3 regions of the Bacillus pfraonensis genome follow, and region 1 is predicted to be linked to each of the others. Evidence: predicted binding sites of a transcription regulator. Region 1 holds the regulator's gene; each other region holds the start of a gene.
The links. The regulator Rex, encoded in region 1, represses fermentation and respiration genes when NADH is low (regulators of the CRP and FNR family bind a similar motif). The targets are predictions, from matches to a motif close to TTGTGAAATATTTCACAA.
Positions count from the first base shown of each region.

Region 2: a site for Rex is predicted at 6,524-6,541, ahead of nirB (nitrite reductase large subunit NirB). Genes of this name have one in related genera too.
Region 3: a site for Rex is predicted at 6,774-6,791, ahead of KFD70_RS19010 (lactate permease LctP family transporter). Genes of this name have one in related genera too.

Region 1 covers NZ_JAHCDO010000048.1:2,783-11,061, forward strand. Annotated here, with positions in the region: gene tsaD (tRNA (adenosine(37)-N6)-threonylcarbamoyltransferase complex transferase subunit TsaD) at 1-468, shown strand, start outside; gene KFD70_RS26675 (ABC-F family ATP-binding cassette domain-containing protein) at 749-2,674, opposite strand; gene KFD70_RS26680 (redox-sensing transcriptional repressor Rex) at 2,859-3,488, shown strand; gene KFD70_RS26685 (YdiK family protein) at 3,517-3,708, opposite strand; gene KFD70_RS26690 (CPBP family intramembrane glutamic endopeptidase) at 3,711-4,454, opposite strand; gene groES (co-chaperone GroES) at 4,869-5,153, shown strand; gene groL (chaperonin GroEL) at 5,191-6,825, shown strand; purine riboswitch at 6,997-7,098, shown strand; gene guaA (glutamine-hydrolyzing GMP synthase) at 7,259-8,279, shown strand, end outside.
Region 2 covers NZ_JAHCDO010000018.1:46,530-54,808, reverse strand. Annotated here, with positions in the region: gene KFD70_RS18260 (PH domain-containing protein) at 1-150, shown strand, start outside; gene KFD70_RS18255 (YitT family protein) at 269-1,105, shown strand; gene KFD70_RS18250 (precorrin-2 dehydrogenase) at 1,137-1,586, opposite strand; gene KFD70_RS18245 (sirohydrochlorin chelatase) at 1,579-2,289, opposite strand; gene KFD70_RS18240 (uroporphyrin-III C-methyltransferase) at 2,286-3,710, opposite strand; gene nirD (nitrite reductase small subunit NirD) at 3,770-4,087, opposite strand; gene nirB (nitrite reductase large subunit NirB) at 4,100-6,505, opposite strand; gene KFD70_RS18225 (YxeA family protein) at 6,777-7,133, shown strand; gene KFD70_RS18220 (TatD family hydrolase) at 7,942-8,279, shown strand, end outside.
Region 3 covers NZ_JAHCDO010000019.1:107,108-115,386, forward strand. Annotated here, with positions in the region: gene KFD70_RS18980 (peptide MFS transporter) at 1-1,241, shown strand, start outside; gene KFD70_RS18985 (carbon-nitrogen hydrolase) at 1,299-2,168, opposite strand; gene KFD70_RS18990 (amidohydrolase) at 2,183-3,805, opposite strand; gene KFD70_RS18995 (APC family permease) at 3,816-5,183, opposite strand; gene KFD70_RS19000 (acid-soluble spore protein H) at 5,406-5,585, opposite strand; gene KFD70_RS19005 (ArsR/SmtB family transcription factor) at 5,698-5,985, opposite strand; gene KFD70_RS19010 (lactate permease LctP family transporter) at 6,838-8,279, shown strand, end outside.

The DNA.
Region 1 (8,279 bases):
CCTCATATTGATCGTCTTGCTCATGAAGGAAAGCCGACAATTGATTTACCTCGTGCATGGCTAGAGCCGGATTCGTATGATTTTAGCTTTAGTGGATTGAAATCAGCAGTTATCAACACTGTGCATAACGCAAAACAACGTGGTGAAGAAATTGCGCCAGAAGATTTAGCAGCTAGCTTCCAAGCGAGTGTAATAGATGTACTCGTGACGAAAGCAGCGCGTGCAGCAGAAGCGTATGATGTAAAACAAGTGTTGCTTGCTGGTGGTGTTGCAGCGAATAAAGGACTTCGTGCACGTTTAGAGGAAGAGTTTGCAAAAAAAGAAGAAATTGAGCTTATTATTCCACCGTTATCCTTGTGCACAGATAATGCAGCGATGATTGCAGCAGCGGGCACAATTGCATATGAGCAAGGAAAACGTGCAACATTAGCTTTAAATGCAAATCCAGGATTAGATATTGAGGCATAGTTATACACATAATTAACCACAACCTGTGGATAAAACCCATATTATCTGTTGATAATATGGGTTTTATTGTGAGTATTGAATGTTTATAACTTTTATATGATTTGTGGATAATGTGGAAAAGTTATTTTTGTGTTTATATAATAAAGGTGGATATGTGCATAAGGTTGTGGATAATTGTGTTAAGGTCAGACCTTTGACCATAGTCTTTTGTATTGAAAAATAAACAAGGTAGTTGAGGGGCTTTCAACTACCTTGTTTTTATCATATGAATATATAAGGGTTATACGTGTAACTCTTCCCATTCCGCCATAAACTTCTCTAATTCTTCTTGTTTGGTTTGCTTTGCTGTTGTAATCTCGCTAGCCCGTTCGTAGTCAGCATATACTTCAGGTAAACAAAGCTCCTCTTCTAATTGTGCAATTTCTTCTTCTAACTTTGCGATGTTTTGTTCAATTTCTTCAATTTTTCGGATACGCTGACGTTCCTGCTTTTTACGTTCTTTTTCTTCAAGATAGCTTAATTTTTCTTGAGCAACGCTTTTTTGAATAGGTACATCATTTTCTTGCTGTTCAAATTCTGCCCGTTCAATCATTTCATTTTTCTTTTCAATATAGTAGTCATAGTCACCTAAATATTCTTGTGCTCCCTCTGTTGATAACTCAACCACTGTAGTTGTGACACGGTTAATGAAATAGCGATCATGGGAAACGAATAAAAGAGTTCCAGGATAATCAATTAAGGCGTTTTCTAAAATCTCTTTACTATTTAAATCAAGATGGTTTGTAGGCTCATCGAGAATTAATAAATTAGATTTTTGCATCATCAATTTTGCTAGAGCTAATCGAGCTTTTTGACCACCACTTAGGGAAGATACTGGCTTTAATACATCATCCCCTGTGAATAAAAAGTTACCGAGTATCGTGCGAATTTCTTTTTCCGGCTCTAGCGGATAATCGTCCCATAATTCATTTAAAACACGCTTGGATGATGTTAAGTTTGCTTGTTCTTGATCATAATACCCAATAGATACATTTGAACCGAAAGAAACTTCACCGCTTAACGTCTTCAATTTATTTACAATCGACTTTAATAATGTAGATTTCCCAATACCGTTTGGACCGACTAGTGCGACACTATCACCGCGGGTTAATCGCATATTTACATGCTCAATAATTGGTTCTTTGTCATATCCAATTGAAACATCTTTTACCTGTAATACGTCGTTTCCGCTTTGTTTTTCGATATCAAAGTGGAAGGATGCGGATTTAGAATCACCTAATGGTCTGGTCAGTAATTCCATCCGATCTAATTGTTTCCGGCGACTTTGTGCACGTTTTGTTGTGGACGCACGAGCAATGTTCTTTTGGACAAAGTCTTCTAGTTTAGCGATTTCCTCTTGTTGTTTCTCATAACGTTTCATTTCTTGCTCATATAGTGCAGCTTTTAAATCTAAATATTTACTGTAGTTACCAACATATCGTCTGCTCTCTTTATTAGAAATTTCATATACTTGTGTAACAAGCTTGTCTAAAAAGTAGCGATCGTGGGACACGATTAAAATAGCTCCAGGATAGCCTTGTAAATATTGTTCAAGCCATGTTAATGTATCGATATCTAAATGGTTTGTTGGTTCGTCCAAGATGAGTAAGTCTGGTTTTGTTAATAGTAGCTTCCCAAGAGCAAGTCTTGTTTTCTGTCCGCCACTTAATGTGGAAATTGTTGTTTGGTGTGTTTCCGCTGGAAAACCAAGTCCACTTAAAATGGAGCGAATATCCGCTTCATATTGGTAACCACCTTGATCTTTGTAGTCTAACTGTAATTGATCATAATCAGCGAGTAATTTCTCGTACGTAGCAGCATTTGAAAAGTTCTCTTCCTTACCCATTTCCTGCTCTAACCTTCGAAGTTTCTTCTCCATATGCTGCAGATGTGTAAAGACGGTAAGCATTTCATCCCAAATTGTTAAAGAAGTTTCCAAACCTGTATTTTGGGCTAAATAACCAATAGAAACATCTTTTGGCTTTATAATTTCTCCACCATCGTGAGATAATTCACCGGCAATTATTTTTAATAATGTAGATTTTCCAGCACCATTTCGACCAACTAGTGCAATTCGATCTTTTGTTTGGACTTCCAATTTAATGTTTGCAAGAATTGTTTCAGCACCGTATAATTTTGAAAGCCCATTCACTTGTAATAAAATCAATGTTTTCACCTCAAATAATTTCTTAACTTTGCCATGTTTATATTTCTCAATCATACTAAAAATAGTGTATAGTTTAAAATAAAGAGAGAATTCTTCTCTCTATTATACAGGGAAAGTCATAAGTGCTAAACTTATGTATTTATTTTAAATCTGTGAACAAAGATAGGAAGAGAGGAGAGGTTACATGGATCAGCAAAAGATTCCACAGGCCACTGCCAAACGATTGCCTCTATACTATCGATTTATCCAAAATTTATCTCTTTCTGGTAAGCAACGTGTTTCATCGGCAGAATTGAGTGAGGCGGTAAAGGTAGACTCAGCAACAATTCGGAGAGATTTTTCATATTTTGGAGCGTTAGGGAAAAAGGGATATGGATATAATGTGAATTATTTACTATCATTCTTCCGAGAAACGCTCGATCAAGATGATATAACACGTGTAGCACTTATTGGAGTGGGTAATTTAGGGACCGCTTTCTTACATTACAATTTCACGAAAAATAATAATACAAAGATTGAAATGGCGTTTGATGTCAATGAAGAGAAAGTTGGAAAAGAAATCGGAGGAATTCCTGTATATCATTTGGATGAATTAGAAGAACGTTTAACAAATGATATACAGGTGGCAATATTAACAGTACCTGCTACCGTTGCACAAGCTGTAGCAGATCGATTGGCCGAAACAAATGTACATGGAATTTTAAATTTTACACCGGCACGATTAAATGTGTCAGAAAACATAAGAATTCATCATATTGATTTAGCTGTAGAATTACAAACGCTCGTTTATTTTTTGAAAAATTATCCACAATAAAACGCAGAGGAAATCCCTCTGCGTTTTATTATTGCCTTTTCTTTGTAAATTTGACTAAGATAAGTCGAAGTGCCAAATTAAAATCAATTGTTGCCATAGCAGCGAACAGCAGTGTCCAAAAGTTCCAAATTGTATCTGTAACGTTCGTAATTGCGAAACGTGTAAAGATACATCCAAGAAGGAAATACAGTGCTGCCATGAACAATGGTGAGTTCCTCATATTTAAAATCCTCCGATAAATCCTTGCATTTTTTCTGCTTGTTTGATCATTTCTTGTATTTGTTCGTTACTTACTAGTACTTGAGTTATTGCGACTAATGTATTCATCGCGACATGAGCCATAATAGGAACGATGATTCGTTTTGTTTTCACATATAGAAAAGCGAAAACAAGCCCCATGGAAGTGTATACTAACAAGTGTGTAAAATCAAAGTGAATGGCCGCGAAAACAAGCGAACTAATAATGGCTGCGATAAAGAAATTAAATCTTTTATAGAGTGTTCCAAATAAAATCTTTCTAAAGACAATCTCTTCTAAAATAGGACCGATGATAGATATAACAATAAGGAACCATGGAGTAGCTCTTGCTATTTCCATCAAATCTTGAGTGTTTTGAGAACCAGGATTAATCCCTAATAATCGCATTTCAATATTAGCTGCAAGTATTTGAGCAAACATAGCTAAAAAGAAACCGATAAAAATCCAGCCGATTGTAGCAGGAATGCTAGCTCGCTTCGTATCTAAATGTCTTTCACGTATATCGGTTCTAAGAAGCCAAAGTATAATACATAATGCAATAAAAAAGCTGATGATTGACCAGTGCCCAGCCATGATTTGCATTTTCTGCTCTCGTGAAACTGCCATATTATCATATAGTCCTGTTTTGAAAAGGAGCCATATGCCAAAAATTCCCGATAGTTGCATCAGAATATATGTAACTATAATCCACCAATATTGTTTTTTCAAATGGGTTAACCATCCTTTCTAACTCTAATTTATGAGATAAGGCGAGGAAACATGTGAACATCCCGCCGTGGGATACGTAATAACTGTTTGTATTATTATTTTTTTGTAAATCTTTATTTGAAAATGAAATAGATAACAGGAAAAAGCAGTACCTATAGAGAAAATAACTTATGGCATCCTTCATATTGTAACATACGATAAGTGGAAAAGCCGATTCATATAAAAAGGCTTTCTTGAGAATTATTGCTGTTATTGTTGTATAGAAAAAGTTTATATCGTAATTTGCGAAAAAATTATGATTTTTTTACTTGCAAAAGAAATTTAGATTATTTATTATTATAAGTGTGTTAGCACTCATAGTCTTTGAGTGCTAATAAAGAAAATTTACATAGGAAAATGAGGAGGTTATTGTTCATGCTAAAGCCATTAGGTGATCGCGTTGTAATTGAGCTTGTTCAAGCAGAAGAAAAAACAGCAAGTGGTATTGTATTACCAGACACTGCAAAAGAAAAACCACAAGAGGGTAAAGTTGTTGCAGTAGGTACTGGTCGAGTGCTTGAAAATGGTGAGCGTGTTGCTTTAGAGGTAGCAGCAGGTGATCTTATCATCTTCTCAAAATATGCAGGTACTGAAGTGAAATATGAAGGTACAGACTACTTGATTTTACGTGAAAGTGACATTTTAGCAGTTATCGGTTAATTATATACATTTTAAAAATCCAAGGGGGTCAAATATTATGGCAAAAGATATTAAATTTAGTGAAGAAGCACGTCGTTCGATGCTTCGCGGTGTCGACACTCTTGCAAACGCAGTAAAAGTAACGCTTGGACCAAAAGGTCGTAACGTTGTACTTGAGAAAAAATTCGGTTCACCACTTATTACAAATGATGGTGTAACAATTGCAAAAGAAATCGAATTAGAAGATGCATTCGAAAACATGGGTGCAAAATTAGTAGCAGAAGTTGCTAGCAAAACAAATGACGTAGCTGGTGACGGAACAACAACTGCAACTGTATTAGCACAAGCCATGATTCGTGAAGGTTTAAAAAACGTAACAGCTGGTGCGAACCCAATGGGTCTTCGTAAAGGTATCGAAAAAGCTGTTGTTGCAGCAGTAGAAGAATTAAAAACGATTTCTAAACCAATCGAAGGTAAATCTTCTATCGCGCAAGTAGCTGCTATCTCTGCTGCTGACGAAGAAGTAGGTAAATTAATTGCTGAAGCAATGGAACGCGTTGGTAACGACGGCGTTATTACTTTAGAAGAATCTAAAGGATTCACAACAGAATTAGATGTAGTAGAAGGTATGCAATTCGATCGTGGATATGCATCTCCTTACATGATTACTGATTCTGACAAAATGGAAGCAGTCCTTGATAACCCATATATCTTAATCACTGACAAAAAGATTTCTAACATTCAAGAAATCTTACCAGTGTTAGAGCAAGTGGTACAACAAGGTAAACCACTTCTTATCATTGCAGAAGATGTAGAAGGCGAAGCGTTAGCTACGTTAGTAGTAAACAAACTTCGTGGTACATTCAATGTAGTAGCTGTTAAGGCTCCTGGATTTGGTGACCGTCGTAAAGCAATGCTTGAAGATATCGCAATCTTAACTGGTGGCGAAGTAATCACTGAAGAATTAGGACGTGACTTAAAATCTGCTACAGTTGAATCTTTAGGACGCGCTGGTAAAGTTGTTGTAACGAAAGAAAACACAACTGTAGTTGAAGGTATTGGAAATACACAACAAATCGAAGCTCGCATCGGTCAAATCCGCGCGCAATTAGAAGAAACAACTTCTGAATTCGATCGTGAAAAATTACAAGAGCGCCTTGCTAAACTTGCAGGTGGCGTAGCGGTAATTAAAGTAGGTGCAGCAACTGAAACTGAGTTAAAAGAGCGCAAACTTCGCATTGAAGATGCACTTAACTCAACTCGTGCAGCAGTAGAAGAAGGTATTGTTGCAGGTGGCGGTACTTCACTTATGAACGTATATACAAAAGTAGCTGGTCTTGTAGCTGAAGGCGACGAAGCAACAGGTATCAACATTGTACTTCGTGCATTAGAAGAGCCAGTTCGCCAAATCGCAATCAACGCTGGTCTAGAAGGATCTGTTGTTGTAGAACGCTTAAAAGGCGAAAAAGTAGGCGTTGGTTTCAACGCAGCTACAGGCGAATGGGTAAATATGCTTGAGTCTGGTATCGTAGATCCAACAAAAGTAACTCGTTCTGCACTTCAAAACGCAGCATCTGTTGCAGCTATGTTCTTAACAACTGAAGCTGTAGTTGCTGACAAACCAGAACCAAATGCACCAGCAATGCCTGACATGGGCGGCATGGGCATGGGCGGTATGGGCGGAATGATGTAATTTCGTTCGCATAAAAAAACATCCATCTCTAATAGAGATGGATGTTTTTTTGTTGTACATGGAAGAAAAATTATTGCGATAAAGATTTAATCACACTGAGAAAATAATTTCTGTAGAATTTTGTCGCTTTCTCTCTTGACCATATTGATACTTCATTGTTAGAATCTAGGAAGATAATATAAAACAATCCTTCATATATCCTCAATGATATGGTTTGAGAGTCTCTACCGGGTTACCGTAAACAACCTGACTATGAAGGCAGTGCGTCTTATATTTATAAAGAGCGGAATACTATCTTTATAAAGTCAGACCCCTGCCTTTTCTTTGTTATGAGACTGAGGGCGGAGGACTGGCTTTTTTTATTATATTGGTAATGCTTTTTGCCAAATTGGTGAAAATATTTATATACAGAACTAACGTTGGGGTGATTATTTTGAAAAAACAGCACGATACGATTATCGTTTTAGATTTTGGGAGTCAGTACAATCAGTTAATTGCACGTCGAATTCGTGAGTTCGGTGTATACAGTGAACTTCATCCACATACAATTACTGCAGAAGAAATTAAAGCAATGAATCCAAAAGGGATTATCTTCTCTGGGGGACCAAACAGTGTATATGGTGAAAATGCATTCCACTGTGATGAAAAAATCTTTGAATTAGGATTACCGGTATTTGGTATTTGCTACGGTATGCAACTTATGACAAAACACTTTGGTGGAAAAGTAGAACGTGCAAACCATCGTGAGTACGGAAAAGCAGTTCTTAAAGTAGAGAACGAATCAAAATTATATGCAAACCTTCCAGAAGAGCAAGTTGTATGGATGAGCCACGGTGACTTAGTAACAGGTTTACCAGAAGGGTTCGTAGTGGATGCAACAAGTGACTCTTGCCCAATTGCTGGTATGAGTAATGAAGCACAAAACCTATACGGCGTACAATTCCACCCAGAAGTACGTCACTCTGAGCACGGAAATGATTTAATCAAAAACTTCGTATTCGGCGTATGTGGATGTTCTGAAGGCTGGAACATGGAAAACTTTATTGAAGTGGAATTAGAGAAAATCCGTGAAACTGTTGGTGACAAAAAAGTACTATGCGCACTTAGTGGCGGTGTAGACTCTTCTGTTGTAGCGGTATTAATTCATAAAGCAATCGGTGATCAATTAACATGTATTTTCGTTGACCACGGTTTACTTCGTAAAGGTGAAGCAGAAGGTGTTATGAAAACATTTAGCGAAGGCTTCCACATGAACGTTATTAAAGTGGATGCGAAAGAACGTTTTATGAATAAATTAAAAGGCGTTGAAGATCCAGAGCAAAAACGTAAAATCATCGGTAACGAATTCATTTACGTATTTGATGATGAGGCTTCTAAATTAGAAGGAATGGACTTCTTAGCACAAGGTACACTGTACACAGACATTATTGAAAGTGGTACAGCAACTGCACAAA
Region 2 (8,279 bases), on a different contig from region 1:
GAAGAATATTCGTATTTTTGTATAGATGAAATAGAAATGTTTCCGCGTTTAGCATTTATTCATAATAGTGAAGTTGTGGTGGCTAAGTATATTCAGGCGGGAAACGTGAAGAAGTTTGTTGATGCTGTTAGGGCGAATTTGCATAACTAAACAAATGTTTATGTAAACATAATTATATAGCTGTTATAAGAAAAAAGAGTGTGGTAAAAACTATTTCTATGCCTCTGTAAGATAGTGATACAATGTCAAATGGAGGAGGTTACAACTTATGTTTAATCAACGAATGAAAGAAATTGCATTAATTACAATTGGTTCATTATTATTTGCGATTGGTATTAACTATTTTGCGATTCCAAACCGTTTATCGGAAGGTGGAATCATCGGTTTAACAGTCGTCACCTACTATTTATTTGGATGGTCACCAGGGATTATGAACTTTGTATTCAATGCGGTTCTATTAGCTATTGGTTATAAATTTTTTGATAAAAAAACGATGGTTTACACAATCCTTGGTATTGTAGAAACCTCTTTGTTTTTATATGCTACAGAACACATTGGACACAGGGTAAATAGCGATACGTTATTAGCAGCTTTATTTGCTGGGGTGTTTGTTGGTATTGGATTAGGCTGTATGTTCCGAGCGGGAGGTACGTCTGGAGGATCAGCAATTTTAGCGCAATTAGCAAATCAATATTTAGGATGGAGCGTTGGGAAAGGTGTTCTTATTATTGATATTGTTGTAATTGTAGGATCGGTATTTATCATTGGACAAGAAAAAGCAATGTATACGCTCGTTGCAGTATTTGTCGGAGCAAAAGTAATCGACTTCATTGTGGAAGGAATTAATACGAAAACAGCAGTTACAATTATATCAAGTCAACCAGATTTAATTCGTGAAACGATTACGAAACATATGACACGCGGTGTGACTGTCTTAGAAGGACGCGGTGGCTATACTGGGAAAAATAAAGAAGTACTATATGTCGTAATTAATAAGCAAGAGCTTGTGAAATTAAAACAAGTAATCAGTAACGTGGATGAAGATGCGTTTGTTGTTATTCATGACGTACGAGATGTACTTGGCGGTGGTTTTAAAGCAAGCTAAAAAGATGAACGAGGGATTTCGTTCATCTTTTTTATTTTATAATTTGAGGAAGAATCTGCATTAGTTTTTCTTTTATTCGTTTTGCAAAGGATGGGCTTTTACCCGAAGTGGATATGCTTATAACATATTCATCACTGCGAATAACTGCGGGGGTATGAAAGGATGATTTTTTTCCATCACTTACAACATTCACCCATTGGAAATCGTGTGCAGCTTGTTTGACCATCATATTTGTATCGTGATGATTTGTTGCCGCATAGATGAGGTGTGCACCTTTAATATCTTCTTCTGAAAATGTTTTTTGTTTCCACATAATGTAGGAAAGAGACTCCATTTCTTCACAAATATTTGGGCTCACCACAGTGACAAAAGCTCCTGTATTTTTTAATCCAGCTGCCTTTCGGTATGCAATTTTTCCACCACCTATAATTACAACCGTTTTGCCCTCAAGATTACACATAATAGGATAGATGTTATGCATGTACATGTTCCTCCATTCGCTCTAATAAAGCGGACTTCATATAGGAATCAAATTGAAGACAGTTACAAGTTGTAGCGTTTGCGTATTTTTCTGCATACCGATTTATTTTTTGAAGTAATAACCCGGTGAAGAGCAGGTAAGGCATGACATATACATGCCTTGCGTGTGCTGCTTTTTCATTGAGTTCATCAGGAAAAGAAGGTGTTCCTTTTGTTAAGAAGGAGCAGGAAACTGGCAAGGAAAGCCTTTGCTCGACAGCTGCTCCAATTTGTTTTAATTCATGTATAGGTTGAGAATCGCTGCTACCACGACCGACAAGTAAGATTTCACTATTTTGCATTGGCATAGCTTCACGTATTCGTTTTACGACAAGTTCAATCATAAGCGGATGCGTACTAAAGGGTGGTACAACTGAAAATGTACTGTGTGGATAGAGCTTTTTTATTTTTTCAATTTCAAAAGGGACATCACGTTTATAATGGGCTGCTGCAAATAATAAAACAGGGACAAGTAAAACCTCAGTCGCACCGTCTTGGATGGCTGCTACAATTGCATCTTGTACAGTCGGTGTGGTTAGTTCAAGAAATCCAATTTTTTGGATGCTTTCGCTTCGTTCTTTTATAACGGACTTAACAAAGTGAATGAACTGTTCGTTGCCTTCGTGTAATCGGCTACCATGTCCCATATAAACGATACCTTTCACTCTGCCACCACTTCTTTCTCATCGATGATAGCTTGCAGCTGAGTATCGGTATTATGGAAGCCGACTTTATTTGCATATTGCAGAGTTGGTTCGTCGGCATATGAGAATGGTAAATGAAGAACATCCATGAACCCGAGGCGATTTACTTCTGTTATAAACGTATCAATTGCAGCGCGTCCTTCGAATACAATACTATCCCATTTGAATTCAGTTAGTGTACGTGTATGAATTTCATCAAAACGATGATCAATTTGATATTCATGCGTCATAATATGAGAACCCGCACCTATTTTTTCTTGAATGATGGCAATGCGATTAATATTTCGTCCTAAGTAAATAGTTGTTTCGGTAGAGAATCTTGCTGATTCGCTTAGTAATCCATACTGCATAAGTGCTTTTTGAGTAGTGCTATTCATATGTTGTAGTGTTGCTTGTAAGGAGCGAATATCTTTTTGATATTGCGCACATGATTGTAATAAGATTGCTACACTTTCAGGTGAACAGAAAACAAGGCGCTCGGCTTTAAATATTTCACAGAGTTGCCCGAATGTTAACTGATATTCCTGCTTTTTGAAAGTTGGTATTTGATATATTTCTGCTCCATTTGTTTGTAACTTTTGCGCTAGTATACTTATTTTGTTTGTTGCAGAGGCAAATAAAACTTTTTTTCCGTGTAGTGATTTGTGTTCTTGCCAAGCAATTTGTTTACGTAAAGATACAACCTCACCAACGATTGTCATCGAAGGGTTTAAAATATGTTCTTTCTTTACGGAATCAACGATTGTAGACAATGTACCTGTAACAACTCGTTGTTTTCCCGTTGTACCCCATTCAATGACTGCTACGGGTGTATCTTTTTTTCTTCCTGTTTGCAATAAGTTCTCGCAAATGATCGGTAAGTTTTTAACACCCATGTAAAAGGCGATTGTATCGCTGTTTAAGAGGGCACTGTAGTTGACTTGGTCGCTAATTGCTCCCTTTGTATGACCAGTTAGCAACGTTACACTATTACTATAGTTGCGATGGGTAAGAGGGATGCCGGCATACGCACTAGCGGCAATACTAGATGTAATCCCTGGAACAATTTCATATAGAATATTTTCCGTTGCTAAAGCTGCAGCTTCTTCACCAACGCGGCCAAAAATCGATGGATCTCCGCCTTTTAAGCGGACGACAATTTTACCTTCTTTGGCAGACTGAATTAAATGCGCGTTAATCATTTCTTGTCGCATAATATGATTTGTTGGCATTTTCCCGCAGTAAACGAGTTCGCATGTTGGCTTTGTATAGCGAAGTAAATTTTGATTCAATAAGCGGTCATATAAAACAACATCTGCTTTTTTTAGGCAATTTATTGCTTTTTTTGTAATAAGTTCTTCATCACCAGGCCCTGCACCAACTAAATATACGTATCCGTTCATCTCTACACCTCATCTATTTTTACTTGAAAGGAAACCCCAAAAGGGATTTCCTGTACAAGTTACATATATATATAAATATCCCCATCAATAACTTCTACTTCATATGTTTGAATACAACCATCATCAGGTTTTTGAACTTCACCTGTTATTAAGGAAATTTTCCAATCATGTAACGGACAGAAGACAAATTCTCCAGAAACAATTCCTTCAGCCAAAGGCCCATTTTTATGAGGACAACGATTTTCTACAGCATGAATGTCACCATTTGAAAGGTGAAATAAGGCGATGGACAAATCCCTTATTCGCACTTCCTTACCGATTTGCACGGGAAGATCTTCGGCACGCATTATTTTTATTTTTTCTTTCGTTTGTAACATGTAGATCTCTCCTTACTTTACAGTTTCTACTTCATACATGGCTTTTAGTGACTGAGTTTCTAGCGCTTGTCCCCAAGCTTCTTCATATGTGTTACGTGCTTTTTGGAAACGTTCATTTAGCATAGTGACCATTTGCTTATCTTGCAGTATTTCTTTTATGCAATCCAAGCCCATTCGTTCCACCCAAGGAGCTGTTCGTTCACCATAAATACCAGTTTCACGGTAATGTTGTACATAAGCTGTGGCAATGCGCAGTACATCTTCTTCCGTAGGGACAATCATGACAAAATCAGCTTCACGAACTTCTGTACCACCGTTACCACCAATATAAAGTTGGAATCCATTTTCAACACAAACGACGCCGAAGTCTTTCGTTAATGCTTCCGCACAGTTACGTGGGCAACCCGTTACACCCATTTTCATTTTGTGAGGTGTATCTACCATTTCTAGCGATTGTTCCAGTAACATACCAAGGCCTAATGAATCTTTTGTACCAAAGCGGCAGAAGCGAGAGCCGACGCATGATTTTACATTGCGAAGGGATTTCGAATAAGCATAACCTGAAGTCATATCAAGGTCAGCCCAAACTTTTGGTAAATCTTCTTTTTTAACGCCGTATAAGCCGATTCGACTTGCACCTGTTATTTTTACGAGCGGTACATCGTATTTTTTCGCAACTTCGGCAATTTTCATTAAGTCATCTGCAGTAGTAACGCCGCCGTACATGCGAGGAATAACAGAAAATGTACCATCATGCTGAATATTACCGTTCATTCTTTCGTTTACGAAGCGAGATGATTTATCATCTGCATATTCTTCTGGGCGCGTCATACGTAAATAGTAGTTTAATGCAGGGCGGCATTTTGAACAGCCGTCTTCATGTGCGAAACCAAGGACATTTCGTACTTCTTTTGGCGATTTTAAACCTTTCTCGTGAATTGCTGTTATAACTTCGTCGCGCGATAAAGTTGTACATACGCACATACCAACAGATTGCGCAGATGCATCGAAGCTATCCCCGAGTGTATGAGATAAAATTTGTTCAACAAGTGGACGACATTTCCCACATGATCCAGCAGCTTTTGTGCATCCTTTTACTTCTTCAAAAGTTGTTAAATCTTGTTCTAAGATGGCATGGACAATTGCACCTTTTGTCACACCGTTACACCCGCAAATGGTATCATCAGCACTCATACTTGCAACATCAATGCCGTTTTCTTCACCATCTTTATGAAGTAGAGAGACTGGTTTGTATTCTTGTATATCTTCTTCCTTTTTTAACATGCTAAAGAGACGTGTACCTTCAGCAGTGTCTCCATATAAAACAATACCAACGACTTTATTATCACGAATGAATACTTTTTTATAGGAACGTGTACACTCATTAAAAATTGAGATTGCTTTTGTTTTATCATCTTCATAAATTTGTCCGGCAGAGAATAAATCGCATCCTGCAACTTTAAGTTGTGTGCCGACAATACTACCTGTATACCCATCTGTTTGTGAGTTCGTTATATGTTTTGCCAGTATGGCACCTTGTTCGTATAAAGGAGCGACAAGACCATAGGCAATACCGTCATGCTCGGCACATTCGCCAACTGCATAGATGGATTCATCATCTGTTTGCATATAGTCATTTGTAACGATGCCGCGGTTCACAAGTAAACCAGCATCTTTAGCTACCTGTGTATTTGGACGTATCCCAACAGCCATTACAATTAAGTCGCATTCTGCAACACTGCCATCTTCAAATTGAATACCTTCAACATGGTCAGTACCAAGAATTTTCACTGTTTTCTTTTCCATAAGAAACTTCATGCCTTGTGCTTCTAAATCTTCACGTAGTAATGAAGCAGCTTTGGCGTCGAGTTGTTGCTCCATTAAATAAGGCATTAAGTGGACAACATGTACGTCCATTCCTAAATCAATAAGCCCTCGTGCGGCCTCTAAACCAAGCAATCCTCCGCCGATGACAACAGCTTTTTTATATTGCTTAGCAGTATCTATCATAAATTGTGTATCTTCAATTGTACGAAAGCCTGTTACACCTGGAAGCTGTGAACCTTCAACAGGTAAGATAAATGCGCTAGAACCTGTTGCGATAATAAGCTTGTCGTACATAACAATACGGTTCTTTTCTGTAACAATGACTTGTTCTTCCCGATCAATATTTATTACTTTTTCATTTGTATACAGCGTAATGTCATTTTCTTCGTACCAACTGTATTCGTTCATAATGATATCTTGGATGTTTGTTTTTCCTTGTAAGACGTGAGATAACATAATGCGGTTGTAGTTTGGATGAGGTTCATCACCAAAAATAGTAATATTATAAAGCTCTGGATCTTGCTTTAAAATTTCTTCGATGCAGCGTATACCAGCCATACCATTCCCGACCATGACTAAACGTTTTTTCATATTCATTTCCCCTCTTAAATGTGAAATGTTTAACAAATTTTTATATTTGTATTATAAAACCTTTAGAAAATAGAGAGTGTGATGTTTATCACAGTTTTGGAGGGTTCACAAATTGTTAAAAATCATATAAAATTCCACTTGGATTCTTACAAAAATGTAAGGGAAATGTAATAGGAATCAATAGCAGAATGAAAGGATTCTCTTTAAAATAAGTTTATAGAAAACTACACATAATTGTGTGGAGGAGGAAGCTACCTTGAGGCGGGGAAGAATAAAAAAGAGAGTAATAGCTACTGTAATTGCGGCGGTAGTAGTAATTATACTACTATTACCAACAAAGCTTGGACCAGTAATTGATAAATATAATCCATTTTATAAAACGAAAGAATATTATACGATTGTAAATGGTATTGGTCAGCATGTTGGTAATGATTGGTATGAATATGAATTTGTCGCTTACGATGAAAAAGGAAGAAAACAAAAGATAAAGAAAACTGTAAAACATATGTTAAAGAGAGATGAACCTTTGAAGATTTTCGCAAAAGGACGTTATGGTGAATCGTTCGTAGAGATAGATGCTCAAAGTATTCCTGTGCAGGCAAGAAGTAAGCTTTTGTTGATGAGGTAAAGTTATTGTAAAGCACTGTCACATTGAGTATGTTACAGTGTTTTTTATTATATATAAATTTAAAAATAGAAATTTACGATTATAGTTAATTTGTTAAAAGTGATATTGTTCATGACAATATTGTAAGGTACATGTAAGGTAATTCGATAGTTTGCATTTACGAATTCTATTACAATACAAGTAGAAAGTTTGAACATACAACTTTCTGTCTGAAATGATGATGAATGTTTGAAAACCAACTAATGATTGAATAGGTCTCTTCTCTTTATGAGATGAGGCTATTTTTTTAAACCTTACAACATTGTAAGATTTACGTAAGTTAATTCGATGGCTTGTTTGTCATATTTTTTGCATAATAAAAAAAGATAAGAAATTAGGGAGAGACTGCGAAGGGAGAAGAATGGGATGCGAAAAGAAGAAGTAGTTAAGTTTCAAGTAAAAGATTTCTGTAGCTACTTTACTGTTGCTGCCATATGTATTGGACTTTTTGATATCATTACAAATTTAATTGTTAAATAATATAGATGATGAAACAAGAAGGTGATTCCTTCTTGTTTTTTTATTGTCCTTAATTTGGAGCAGTGCATTAAAATATATAAATAAGGATTGGAAAAACGACATAAAACCATTCTTTTTAGATGGTAGAGAGGATCCGCCAGTGGATAGAAGTGGTCAGTTCCTTTTTTAGTCCCATGCCATGTGAAAACAGAAGGAGGAAATGAGTGGAAGTCTCTTTTTATTTTTCATAGCCGTAATTTATATGTTGAAAAATCAAATTGGATTTATATAGATAAGAGAGGTGACAGAAATGAAGTGGATTGATAGTCATATCCATTTGGATCAATATAAGCATAAAGAGCAAATGAAACTCATTGATGATGTGAAAAGAAGTACTGAGATTGCTGGATTGATTTCGGTGTCCATGAACTATCGTTCTTGTCAACAAACACTGTCTTTAGCGGGGCAACATACATTTGTATATCCGGCACTTGGATTTCATCCAGAGCAGGAAATTAACAAAAAAGAATGCGAAGAAATTTATAAGTTAATTGAAGCAAATGTAGAACAGCTTGTTGCGATAGGTGAGGTGGGCTTACCGTATTATTTACATCAAGAAAAGAAAGGTATTGTAATAGAGCCTTATAT
Region 3 (8,279 bases), on a different contig from region 1:
CTGTTGTAAGTGGAGGACTTGGATTTGACAAGGCTTTCGCAGTGCAATTATACGGAATTTTCACAGCTTTAGTATATTTCACACCGATTATTGGTGGATGGTTAACTGACCACTTTATTACAAGACGTCATGCAATTACTCTTGGCGGTATTATCATGGCACTTGGTAACTTTGTACTATTTTCAATGAATACAAAAACTGGACTCTTTTTAGGATTAACACTCTTAGTTATTGGTAATGGATTCTTTAAACCAAATATTTCTACCCTTTTAGGTGAACTATACGGCGAAAATGATTCACGTCGTGATAGTGCTTTCACAATCTTTTACATGGGTATCAACGTAGGAGCTTTCTTTGCACCACTTATTTGTGGTTTCCTAGCAGAAGATTTCTTTAAAACAAGCGTTGATGGCGTTATGGTTATGGGTTATAAATACGGGTTCCTTGCAGCTTGTATCGGTATGATTATCGGTCAAATTTTCTTTAACCTATTAGCTCCACGTTACCTTGGTAAAGCAGGAACAACAGTTGTAGGAAAAAAATCAAAAGATAAAAACGCTGCAGTAGTTGAAAAGAAACCTTTAACAAAACAAGAAAAGAACCGTACTTGGGCGATCGTTATTTTAACTTGCTTCGTTGTTTTCTTCTGGGCAGGTTTCGAACAAGCCGGTAGTTCTTTAACACTATATACAAACACTTTTGTTGATCGTACAATTTTCGGATGGGAAGTTCCAACATCTTGGTTCCAATCTGTTAACCCAGCATTTATCGTACTATTCGCACCATTCGTATCTATGTTATGGATGAAACTATCTAAAACAAAAAATGGCGACTTAAAAGTTCCAACAAAAATGGCACTTGGTATGATTTTACTAGGAATTGGTTATCTTGTTTTAACATTAGCTGTTTTGAAAACTGGAAGTGATGAAGCAAACATTGCTACGAAAGCAAACTTACTATTCATCGTCTTCACATATATGTTCCATACAATTGGTGAATTATTCTTATCACCAATCGGTCTATCAATGGTAAGTGCAATTGCTCCTGTAAAATTAGCATCTCTATTAATGGGAGTATGGTTAGCAGGTTCTGGTATGGCGAACTATCTAGCTGGTGCACTAGCTGCTTTCACACAATCTTTAGGATACCTGGAAGTATTCGCAAGCATTGGTATTATCGTAATTGTACTTGGCTTAGTACTTCTTATGTTCTCTAAAAAAATTGCACGTATGATGGAATAACAAATTCAATACGAAAGGACCCTCAAATATGAGGGTCCTTTCTATTTAACATTTTCCCTATTGTATTTTCACTGATCCTAAAGCTTCTTTTTCTAACAATGGTGAATACGTATCAGTACGACGGTCTCTTAAGAACTGCAATAGATTACGTGCCGCTTTAATTTCTTTCGTATCAATTTTTTGAATTAACACCCCTTCCTCTTCCTCTAAGGAACAAATAATTTCTCCCATTGGATTACTGATAAAACTCCCTCCATAAAAACTCATATCCTTCTCTTTCCCTACTCGATTTACAGCAGCAACAAATACACCATTATGAATACTATGAGCTGAAATAGCTTTTGTCCAAACTGGTTTTGTAGACAACTCTGGATGATCCGGCTCAGAACCGATTGCTGACGGATAAAACAATATTTCTGCACCTTTTAATGTCAAAATTCGTGCTACTTCAGGGAACCATTCATCCCAGCATATCCCGATTCCTATCTTCCCGTACTTTGTACTATATATGGGATAACCCGTATTTCCTGGTGTAAAATAATATTTTTCATGATAATTAGGTCCATCTGGAATATGATTTTTACGTGTTGTCCCTAAATATTTACCATCCGCATCAAACACTGCTGCACTATTAAAATAAATTCCCTGTGCTACCCTTTCATAAAAAGGAACAATTAAAACGACATGTAATTCTTCCGCTAATTTCTGCATCACTTGTAATGCATCATGCTCAAAAGAAATAGCTAATTCATAATTATGAACCGAGACATTTTGAGCAAAGTACTCGGCATGATAAAGCTCTTGTAAACAAACGATTTGGGCACCTTTATCTGCTGCTTCTCTTATCTTCTCAATCGTTTTTTCTATATTTATCTCGATATTCTCCCCACATGCTAATTGAACTAGACCAATTGTAATCGTACTCATTATCCTTTCTCCTCCTAGTATTCATTTTGGACAACTTGTTTTTCAGCCTGGTAGACAACCTTTCCATCTACCATTGTGAAAATAACTGAAGCCTCTTTAATTTCTGTCACAGGCACATCAAATAAATTCCGATCCAATACAACAATATCTGCTAACTTTCCTTCTTCTATTGTTCCAAGTTCATCCTCACGAAATGAAGCATATGCGGGAGCGTATGTATAGGCCCATAAAGCTTCAGCCAAAGAAATTTTCTCCTGCGAATTCCACTCTATTCCTTCATCATCTAACCTTGTTACTGCCCTATAGATTTCCGGTAACGGATTTAATGTAACTACCGGATAATCACTTCCAAATACAAGCATTGCACCTGCATCCATTAATGTTTTCATCAAATAATTGTGCTGCATTCTTTCTAATCCAATTAAATTCTTATATACTTCTCTACTTGTAAGATTAATATGTTCTGGCTGAATAGAAGCAAGCGCCCCTAGTTTTTGGAATCTCTCAATATCGCTTGGATGAATCATTTCAACATGCTCAATTGCATGTCTTGCATCTCTTTTACCATTCCGCATTTGCGCCTCTTCAAAAGCATCTAACGCTAAACGTACAGCTCCATCTCCAATCGCATGAAACCTTACACGAAATCCTTCTTTATCCGCATCGACTGTCCACTTTTTTATTATTTCTGGAGGATAAGTTGTATAGCCGCTTGTCTCTTGAGTACAATATGGTTCTAATAAATATGCTGTATAACTTGTTGTAACACCATCTATAAATTGTTTAAACCCACAAAATTGAACCATATTAGAGTTATATGTTTCATTTAAATGTTTTGCTAATTTTAAATCACCATTCAGAGGAGCCACAAAATGAATTCTTGTTGTTAACTTCCCCTCCTTCTCAAATTCATCGTATAGCTCTGCTTCTTCCACACCCATTTCAGGTATTCTTAATAAATCATGTACAGACGTTACACCGTATTTTGCAGTTTCTATTAAAAAGCTCTGAAGCAACGCTCTATTTCGTTTGGGAGTAAACTGTAATATATTTGTTGCTAACCCTACTGCATTTTCCTTTAAAATCCCTGTTGGCTCGCCATTTTGATCTTTCACAATTTCTCCATACGGCGGATTTTTTGTTCCTCTATGAATCCCCGCCATTTCTAAAGCCTTACTATTTAGCCATGCACAATGAAATTCAGCATGATATAAAAATACTGGTCGGTCTGCAATACATTCATCTAATATATTCCGGTGGGGTTCTTCCTCCGACTCCCACAAATTCTGTTCCCAACTACTTCCAATCACACAAGGTGCATTTTTATTTTCATCAGCATGTTTCTTTACAAGCCTTGCAACTTCCTTAGCTGAACGTGCATGAATAAGCTGTACTCCCTCATTTACTAAGCTCCCTAGCATAAGATGAATATGAAAGTCATGAAACCCAGGCATAATAAGTTGATTTCCAAAATCATAAATCCTTGTGTGCGTATCAACATAATCTTGAATGTTATCTTTTTGAACAAGAGCAATAATTTTATTATCTTTAACCACAATAGAAGCCGGAATAGAAATTTCTTTCGTTCCTGTAAACACAGCATCACTACTTAAAATAACATCTGCTTTTTTCGTCATCATGTTCCTCCTAAATCGATAATTCTTGTCCATCTTCTTTCTGTGATTCATCAAAATTCATTTGTGGTGGTTGAACTCGAAATAATTTCGTTATATAGAGTAAATAAACAATCCCAACAAAGGCCCATATTCCTCCTAGTATCATAGACATCTTATCCAAATCGCTCCATAACTTGAGTGTTATACTCGCACCAATAAACGGAATCACAAAATATAAAATTGTACATTTTAAAGATCTCTGACGCCCTTTAACAAAGTAATGAGCAATAACTGAGATATTTACAAATGTAAATGCAATTAGTGCACCAAAATTAATGAAAGAAGTAATGGTAACAAGGTCGGTAAATAGCGCAGCTAGAGCAAAAATACTCACTAAAATAATATTCTTGATAGGTGTGTGAAAGCGTGGATGTATATAGGCAAAGAATGTCTTCGGCAATACCGAATCCCTTCCCATTGCATATAAGATACGTGAAACACTAGCATGAGAAGTCAAAGCTGAAGTAAAAGAAGTTACTATCATTCCTGCAAGAAATATGGCATTAAATAAATTCCCGCCTATCATTCTCGCAATTTCAGCAGCTGCTGTATCTAGATTTTTAAAAGATGCATAATCCGGATGTATTAAGTGTGCAAGGTAAGAAACAAGAATATAGCAGATACCCGAACAAGCAATTACAAAAAATATTGCTTTTGGAATCGTCTTTTTGGGATTAATCGTTTCTTCTGCGAAAGTTGTTAATGCATCAAAGCCTAAGAAAGATAAACAAAGAACTGCAGCGCCAGAAAATGCAGCTAAAATTGATGATTCAGAATTTATGAATGGTTTTAACGAAAATATAGTTCCTTCTCCATTCCCATTGAGGAGAGAGTTTACACATAATATGCAAAACAGAAACAATACAAAATATTGGAATCCTAAAAAAATCATATTCATTGTGATCGTTAATTTTGTCCCTATAATATTGATTACAGTAACAATGACAATCATTGCAACAATCCATATGCTAGAAGGAATAGAAGGGAAATATTCAGACAGGTAGAGTGCTATTATGAGGAAATTAATCATAGGAATAAACAAATAATCCATTAAAATTATCCAACCAACCATAAAACCTAACCCTGGGCTCAAAGATTTTTGCGTATACGTATAAGCAGATCCAGAAATCGGATAAGCCTTTGTCATTTGTCCGTAACTATAAGCCGTAAACAACATTGCAAATAGGGCAAGTATATACGCGGTTGGTATTACACCTTTAGATAAAGATTCTACAACTCCAAAGGTAGTAAATACAGTTAATGGCGCCATGTAGGCTAGACCTAGTAATACTAACTGAAAAAAATTCAACGAACGTTTTAGTTTCATTTCATTCTTCACTTTTCAACCCCCTTCTTATTGCTACTTACTCTATGCAAATTATGTTCCAATTTGTCATTACATAGAAAAAATCTTGTTTTTTCATGTTTTGCGATGAAAAAACATGAAGACGGGTATTTCAAAAAATATACCAATATGCATAAATTATGAGCTATTGCATACTTCTTATCACTTTTATAAATAAAAAGCGAAAGTTAGCTACTGAAAGCTAACTTTCGCTTTTTATTGCTCTTCTAACGCTGTAACGTCCACTTGCACTGTTTCATGTGGTGTTTTTATATCATGTACATTTGCAATTCCACTTCCCTCATCACAACTTTCAATCCACACTGGTACACCTTGATACGTAACATCAATTCTGCTTGAAGACGACAAAATTTGTTTCACACGCTTTACATCCATTATTTATTCCTCCTTCTATATATTACACCTCCTAGCTTTCCATATTTTCAAAACTCTATTCCACAAAAAAATCCGTGTATTTCTACACAGATTTTCCCATAATATTCAAATTTTATGAAAATAATGTCTTTACAACTTCACTTACTTTCTCATTATGCACTTGATAATATACTTCTAAGCCACGTCTTTCAAAACGAACAACCTTATTTTGCTTTAATTTCGTTAAATGCTGCGAAACAGTCGATTGCGGAATTTCTAATACTTCCTGCAATTGTGTTACGTTACAAGTTCCACGACCCATCAGCTCCATTACTAAGCGAAGGCGGAGCGGGTGAGCTAACGCTCGTAGCATTTGTACATCCTCTTCTGAAATACAACAATCAAATTGATTTTGATTCATAAAGTTCCCCTCATTTTTTCATTTTTATTTTCTCTTTATTTATCTTTATATATTTGTTTTTATATTTCCTGTTACGACACAACTTTATCAACCTAAAATAAAAAAATTATTTCCTCCTTTTATCAACACACAATTAAGGACAAAACCCCTGCTGATTTTGAATATTATACTACACGGTTTAGTGAAAAAGCAAAACATACAGATAGGTATACTTTGCTTCTAAATGCTGATTTATCAACCTTTTTGTTATATTTTTTCACTTACACTACTCCCTGTAATGATATTGTAAAATATTACTCTGAAATGATATGCGAATGTAATCTTTTTAAGTTATTTGACCTATAAAAATCGCCTTGTTACGATGGATATAGTTAAATTTTGGTAAAATAGATAGTTTTTCATAAGTTTCATTAATATTGCACTTGGTTATATAATTATCCAAAACTTCCTATATAAAAGATAAAGGAAAATAAAAATCCCCTTGGATCTTTCGACACATAAGTCACTGCTACGAAAAAAATGACTTGCATTGTTCTCGCTCTAACTTGGTAATGACAGGAAGAAATTCTGACCGCTTCTATACATGGCCGGATCCTCTCTCCCACCTAAATAGAAAGAGTTTGGTTTTATATAGGAATCGTGTACTTTCACATACACGGTTCCTCTTTTTGTCCAGTTTATGAACAAAATGTAGCGGAATTTTTACAGTTGACACTATTATGGAATAATTATACTTTTTTACGTTGACAATAGTGTTGAACAGGAATATACTTAGCAATGTAAATTGATTGTGAATTATTTCACAAATAATGTGAATATATTCACATATTATAGATAGGAGTTGTCATTATTATGAGTACTTGGACACAAATTTATGATCCATTAAACAACATTTGGTTATCAGCACTTGTCGCTGCTCTTCCAATCTTATTCTTTGTTCTTTGTTTAACAGTATTTAAAATCAAAGGATATTTATCAGGACTTTATAGCGTAATTCTAGCAATCATTCTTTCTATATTTGTTTACAAAATGCCTGCAACTATGGCAGTATCATCGGCTGCATTTGGAGTAGCTGCTGGTTTTTATCCAATTTGTACAATCGTTATTGCAGCAATTTTCCTTTACAAATTAACAGTAAAAACTGAACAATTTAACGTTATTCGTGACAGCATCTCCAGTATTACAAATGACCGTCGTCTTCAAGTCTTATTAATCGCTTATTCTTTCGGTGCTTTCTTAGAAGGTGCAGCTGGTTTTGGTGTACCAGTTGCAATTACAGCAGCATTACTTGTAGGTATGGGCTTTAATCCATTAAAAGCAGCGGGTATTTGTTTAGTTGCAAATATTGCTGGTGGCGCAATGGGAGCAATGGGTATTCCAGTTACAGTACCTGCTCAATTAACACAAATGGATGCATTAATTGTTGGTCGTCAAACTGTAACATTATTACCTTTCATCAGCTTTGTATTACCATTCTTACTTGTGGTAATGGTAGACGGTTTCAAAGGAATTAAAGAAACTTGGCAAGGTATCCTTGTAAGTGGTGGTTCTTTTGCTATCACACAATTTGTTGTAACATATTTCCTTGGTGCCGAACTAACTGATATTTTCGCAGCTGTTGTCAGCATGGTTGCATTAGCTTTATTCTTACGCATATGGCAACCAAAATCTTCGGATGAAACTAACGCTGGGCAAGCTGAAAAACATAATTACACAATGAAACAAATTTTATATGCTTGGTCACCATTTGCTTTCTTAACAGCATTCGTAACAATTTTCAATTTAAAAGCAATTAAAGGTTTATTCGCTCCAGATGGCGCATTAGGGAGCTTAGTATGGAACATCCAGGTTCCTGGTTTACACAATCACGTTATTAAAACAACACCAATTGTAAATGCAGATACACCATTTGCAGCAATCTTCAAACTAGATGTATTTTCATCTACAACTACTGCAATTGTACTAGCAATTATCGTATCCTTACTTGTATATCGTGCAAAAGGACAATTGGTTAAGGAACTAACTATTGAAACATTAAAAGAGCTAAAAGCTCCAATTTATACAATTTGTAGTGTAATTGCATTAGCATATGTAACAAACTACTCTGGTATGTCTTCTACTCTTGGACTAGCTTTATCATCTACAGGCAATGCCTTCCCAATCTTATCTCCAATCTTAGGTTGGATCGGCGTATTCTTAACTGGTTCTGTAGTATCAAGTGGTTCATTATTTGCACCACTTCAAGCAGTAACTGCAGCACAATTAGATATCGTACCATCTACACTCGTTGCATT